Chroogloeocystis siderophila 5.2 s.c.1: one gene and its partner. The protein of the gene in region 1 interacts with the protein of each later gene in a pairwise test. Links are inferred from orthologs where the notes say so. Each region holds a gene or a part of one and is shown on either strand. Other genes may lie near its edges. The genes, in order: rlmN and ftsZ.

What was found.
Region 2: the proteins of rlmN (region 1) and ftsZ interact in binary tests that used the Escherichia coli proteins (3 or more experiments, as listed by UniProt). The link is inferred for Chroogloeocystis siderophila 5.2 s.c.1 from one-to-one orthologs.

What each region holds. Positions count from the first base shown.
Region 1 is NZ_MRCC01000006.1:2,428-5,548, forward strand. Bases 250-3,035 are described here. They hold rlmN (dual-specificity RNA methyltransferase RlmN), read left to right. Parts: upstream 250-1,003; coding sequence 1,004-2,068; downstream 2,069-3,035. Other genes in these bases: NIES1031_RS08065 (glycosyltransferase family 4 protein), read right to left, coding at 250-463; NIES1031_RS24245 (hypothetical protein), read left to right, coding at 675-812; uvrC (excinuclease ABC subunit UvrC), read right to left, coding at 2,763-3,035. In the rest of the region: more of NIES1031_RS08065, read right to left, coding at 1-249; more of uvrC, read right to left, coding at 3,036-3,121.
Region 2 is NZ_MRCC01000014.1:71,556-74,685, forward strand. The notes cover bases 4-2,798. They hold ftsZ (cell division protein FtsZ), read left to right. Parts: upstream 4-662; coding sequence 663-1,934; downstream 1,935-2,798. Other genes in these bases: gshB (glutathione synthase), read right to left, coding at 1,962-2,798. In the rest of the region: more of gshB, read right to left, coding at 2,799-2,933; grxC (glutaredoxin 3), read right to left, coding at 2,941-3,130. UniProt on the Escherichia coli protein: Essential cell division protein that forms a contractile ring structure (Z ring) at the future cell division site. The regulation of the ring assembly controls the timing and the location of cell division.

The DNA of each region.
Region 1 (3,121 bases):
AATCAATTAAAATCGGTGCATTCTTAATCCGAATCCGCGCGATATCATCAATATTTAAGGGATCGCTTGGGTCAAAATCGGCATCTGAGCCACGCGCATGATAGAACCATTCAAAATAACAAATCAGTGGTGTATTCGGAAATGCATCTTTAACAAACAATGTCGGTCCCCACCCCGAATGTCCGCAAATGACATCAGGAATGAATTGACGTGCTTTCAATTGTTCAGCTATTTTATAGACTGCTTGTCCGTGTAATACTGCACTTTCCAATGGTCTAACATAATGATGTGTTGATGGATGCGGGTTGCGACTTGGCTCAAAAATTGCTTTGTAAATATTTGGTAGCGAAACATCTTGATTTTTAGTACAAAAAACAACTTGATTGTTTGGATCGCTAGCAAGCACTTGTGCAATATGACGATATTGCGCTGGAAAATTGGTATGAAGAAATAATATGCGCATCTATATTAAATCGTTTGAATTATCAGTAAGTTTTATGCAGTGATCACAGAATATTTGATTTTATAGAATTACCGCAGGTATGTATACAATTAGACTTGCGTTTAAGGCTATATAAAATCCCCCAACTGCGGGCAGGGCAATTTCATTGTCAGGGTAAAAAAACTAAACTAATCTCAAAGCTCATCATCTTGGGAGCAATATTAGGTTACTGTTGAAACTCTACCAAGCGACTGAACAGATTTTCAATACTCAACGCGGTTATCGTCGCCTCTATCTAAGTCTATCGCCCTGCTTTATTGTTAATTCAGCAAGTCGCCTCGATTTCAACCGCTATGCGATGCTTGGCTAATCTAATTCGACCTTGTTTTCCTTCAGCTACAATGAAACAGCCCTGCCAGAATTGGGCGGATGTTGATGAGGTTGAGTTCTCCTAGTTCTGAGCGAGAAGATAAGGGAAAAACTTTATTCATGGAGTTAGGGGCAGACATACGACATACTCTGAAATGCCGCTTGTTTTAATCTAAAATCTTAAATTCAATTATGAGTAGTCAAAGTATAAATCAAACGCTAGAGACAACAATACCGATCGCCGCACCGCAACCACTGTTGGGTTTAAGTTTGCCTGAATTAACGGATTGGGTAGTTTCTCAAGGACAACCTGCGTATCGCGGACGACAGCTATACGAGTGGATTTACAAAAAAGGCGTGCGATCACTTGTAGATATTTCTGTGTTTCCCAAAACTTGGCGTGCGGCGGTTGCTGATGTTTCAATTGGGCGATCGCAAATCCACTACCGTTCGGTTGCACCGGATGAAACCGTAAAATATCTTCTGCAACTTGCGGATGGAAAAATTATTGAAACTGTTGGTATTCCCACTGAAAAGCGCCTCACAGTTTGTGTTTCTACGCAAGTTGGTTGTCCGATGGCGTGCGATTTTTGCGCGACAGGAAAAGGCGGCTTTATGCGTAACTTAGTAGTACACGAAATTATCGACCAAGTTTTAACTGTTCAAGAAGACTTGCAACGCCGTGTTAGTCATATTGTTTTTATGGGTATGGGTGAACCGTTGCTAAATACCGCACATGTCGTCGCCGCAGTCAAATCTTTAAATCAAGATGTTGGCATCGGACAGCGTGGAATGACAATTTCTACAGTTGGTATTCCTGGGCATATCATACGCTTAGCACAGTATCAACTCCAAGCGACCCTTGCTGTTAGCCTTCATGCTGCTAATCAAGCACTGCGAGAAAAATTGATTCCGAGTGCGCGTCATTATCCGTTAGAAAATTTAATCGACGAATGCCGTCAATACGTACAAATGACTGGTCGCCGAATTACTTTTGAGTACATTCTCTTGGCTGGAGTAAATGACAATATAAAACAAGCAGCCGAGTTAGCTCAACTGCTACGTGGGTTTCAAACTCACGTTAACTTAATCCCCTATAACCCCATTCGGGAAGCGGACTACCAACGTCCCACTTTTCGCGGAATTCAAGCTTTTGTTGACGTCTTGCATCAACATCAAATTGCTGTTAGTGTGCGTTACTCGCGTGGTTTGGAGGCTGATGCTGCTTGTGGGCAATTGCGGGCAACGCAAGCTTAGACGCTCAGCATCTACACCTGGCGCGTAAGCTTCTACTACTTTACCTGTTTCAGCACAAGTCACCATCAAGTAATCGCAGCAGGAGCATTGTGTCCGGATCAATCGACTTTGGGGTATATGATGGCGTTCACCCTCACTGCCGCAGTTAGGACACCTAATTTTTTGTACAAGCATTTTAAACCTCTGGAAGCAAGCAGTTTTAAAAAAGAAAATTTAACTTGGCAAATTAATGAATATACAGGATTAAACAAAAAGCAACAAATCTTAACTTTGTAGCTAAATTGTGACCTAGTTATCTAAGAAATCTGTTTCTCCTATACCTAGCTTGCCATTACACAAACGAAGTTGTCATATAACCTGGGGGATAGAAAGTAACAAAATAGTTTTGAATTTACTTTTATTTTTGCTGATCCCCGACTATATTTCTCTTGTATTGTACTGTTTTAATCTAATTTATGTAGATATTTAACTTTAAATTCAATTTTAATTAAATGGCTTTGCAAAAACTGTTGTCTGCATAACAAAGCAACCTCTAATTTGCCTTATAGTGGCGCTTTCGCCATCTATATTTAACATTTACTTAAGATTTCGGTTCTGCCCAGGGATAGATTAACGAGTAGTAAAAAACTAAAAATGCCGATTTCAGTATCGGCACCTGTCAATCACGTCTAATTAATACTAGATAATTTCTACCTTAAGAAGGATGAAAATAATTATAAATTTCTTGCGCTAGGTGTGAACCAATTCCTGGTGCGGCGGCTAATTGCTCTGGCGTCGCTTGACGAATATAGTCAATCGAGCGGAAATGAGCTAAAAGCTGTTTTTGTCGGTGATATCCCAAACCAGGAATTTCATCTAAGCGCGATCGCCGTAATTTATCATTACGCTGCTGGCGGTGGAAAGTAACAGCAAAACGGTGTGCTTCATCGCGCAAGCGTCGTAGTAATTGTACTCCTGGTTGTTCGGCTTCAGTTAGTAAGGGCTGCGACTCGCCTGGTAAGAAAATTTCTTCGCGCTGCTTCGCAAGGCTAACGACGCGCAACTCATCCATTA
Region 2 (3,130 bases), on another replicon or contig:
AAAAGAGTTGAGTTCATTTAATTAAATTGATAAAGAGGATAGTGTAGGCTATTTCCTATGCAGGATATCGCATTCTCAATTGTCGAAAGTCGCTAGGCGATCATGAAAACAGTGTAGCAGTGCATGAAAAAGTAAAAGTATTGGCAAGCAAAGTTAACTACATGCGAAAATTTTACAGAAGATTTAATGAAATAAACACATTATCATCAATTAGAGTAGCGTGACAATTCCACAAACAAAGTTGTTTTATCAAAACTATCAACGCTTCACTTTGGATTGAAAGATAAATCATTTATAAAGGTGAATTTATTAATTCTATTAATTATGTGTAACTCAATCAATTGCCAAAACTTAATATGTAGCCTTGAGTACTTGGCAAAGGGATTTGCTATTTACCAGTAAACACAATATTATAAATTCGATTAGGAACACCAACGAAAAGAGTTAGCAATTTGTATACACTCAGATTTTTATAAAGAACCGCAGCAATCCAATTGCTGTATTGACTCTACTTAAACTAGTAACAATACTAAGTTTCTAGCGATAGAGCGACATTTACAGTCATACCGAAGATCGATGGCAGAGTCAGAGGCGGTCAACCTATAGTAGACTCTTAGAAAAATCAAATCTAAAAAGTTGTTTACATATCCTTGTTAATGCCAATGGTGCTTAATAGTAAAAGAGAGCCTACGGATAAAAGCTCACAATCTACAGGACAGCCAGGCTATTCGCTGACTGTTAACTCGAATAATCCTTTTAACTCGTCAGGGATTCATTTTGGACAAAATTACGATTCTAAAGGAGTTCCTGAAGCAGACGATCAATTCGATGATATCGTGCCAGGTCGAGTCGCCAATATTAAAGTTATCGGTGTTGGTGGTGGTGGTGGTAATGCAGTTAACCGGATGATTGCCAGCCAAGTAAGTGGCATTGAGTTTTGGTCAATCAATACCGATGCCCAAGCTTTAACGAACACGTCGGCGACTCGGCGGTTGCAAATTGGACAAAAGCTGACACGCGGTTTAGGTGCAGGTGGTAATCCAGCGATCGGTCAAAAAGCTGCCGAAGAATCGCGTGAGGAAATTGCCGCAGCTTTAGAAAATGCCGATCTTGTTTTTATTACTGCTGGTATGGGTGGCGGAACAGGGACAGGCGCAGCACCAATCGTGGCAGAAGTTGCAAAAGAATTAGGTGCATTGACGGTGGGAGTGATTACACGTCCTTTTATGTTTGAAGGGCGGCGGCGTACCTCACAAGCCGAACAAGGTATTGAGGCACTTCAAAGCCGTGTAGATACGCTAATTGTTATTCCTAATGATAAGCTGCTTTCGGTCATTTCAGAACAAACACCTGTACAAGAAGCTTTTCGGATTGCAGATGATATCCTCCGGCAAGGCGTACAAGGAATTTCTGACATTATTACAATCCCAGGATTAGTAAACGTTGACTTTGCAGATGTCCGCGCTATTATGGCAGACGCAGGTTCCGCATTAATGGGCATTGGTATTGGTTCCGGCAAATCGCGCGCTAGAGAAGCCGCCAACGCAGCAATTTCGTCACCTCTGCTCGAATCTTCGATTGAAGGAGCTAAAGGCGTCGTTTTTAATATTACTGGCGGTCACGATCTAACCTTACACGAAGTCAATGCCGCAGCTGAGACAATTTATGAAGTTGTGGACCCTAACGCCAATATTATTTTTGGTGCAGTTATCGACGAAAAACTACAAGGTGAAATACGAATTACAGTAATTGCTACAGGATTTTCTACAGAAGCTGCTGCCGAACCACAAGCAAGTACGCGAGTCATCTCGAAGCCGCAACCACAAGCCACACCAAGCGCACCATCTTCTCCCACAATTGAGATAGAAACAATAGAAAAGCCAGGTTTGGATATTCCTGAGTTTCTCCAAAGAAGGCGCAATCCTCGGTCTTGAGGCAAAGCGTAGACGTTAAAGCCACGTCTATGCCCGCACTGCTTTTAACTCCAACCACTGAATCACCTGTTCGCCTAAGCGAGTACCCTCTAGATGATCAATTTCCCGAATGCCCGTAGGACTTGTGACGTTGACTTCGGTAAGGTAGCCGCCAATCACATCGATCCCCACAAAATATAAGCCGTCTTGGTGCAATTTCTTGGCAATATCGGCGCACATAGATTGTTCGCGTTCGGTAATGCCAATTTGAGCTACAGTCCCACCTGCTGCCATATTGTTACGAAACTCATTTCCCGACGAAAGTCGATTGAGTGCGCCAATAGGTTTACCGTCAAGGAGAATAATCCTTTTGTCGCCTTCTTGGGCAGCGGGTAAGTAAGTTTGTACCATAACGGGTACGCTGCCTTGCAAGGTACTTAACTCAACCATCGAGTTAAAATTGCGATCGCCTGCTTCTAAATACAGAATTCCTTCTCCGGCTTTATTTCCCAAAGGTTTCAGAATTGCTGCGCCTTGTGCCTCGACAAACTCGCGGATTGTTTGTTTATTAGAACTGACAATCGTTTCTGGAATCCAGTCGGTAAATTGCAGCGCATACATTTTTTCGTTAGCTGCCCTGATCCCTTGGGGATCATTGATAACTAAGGTTTTCGCAGAATCGATATAATCCAAAATGTATGTCGCATAAAGGTAAGAAACCGTTACCGGTGGATCGGTACGCATAAAAACGGCGTCCATGCTTTCTAAGGGGGCGAAAGTGCGATCGCTTAACTCAAACCAAGGATTCTCCGCAACCCATCGTCCTTGCGCGAGTTGCACAGGTTTTAGCTGTACTCGTTCTAATACAGCCCAAGCTTTACCAGTGATAACACTTAACAAGTTTGCTTGAGTTACCCAAATAGAATGACCTAGCGCTTGTGCGGCTTCCATCAAGGCGACGCTCGTATCATGTCCTGGATCGAGCCGTGCAATGGGATCAATAATAAAAGCAAGTTTCATCGCTTTTTTACGCTGCTAATAGTTGATCGAGCTTGCCTTGAAATTCCAATTCGTACAAGTCGTCACAGCCGCCGATATGATTGTCATTAATAAAAATCTGCGGTACCGAACGTCTACCATTCGCGCGTTTTGCCATCTGTGATCGCGCTGCCTCATCACCATCAATCACGTATTCTGTAAACTCGACGCCTTTCTCT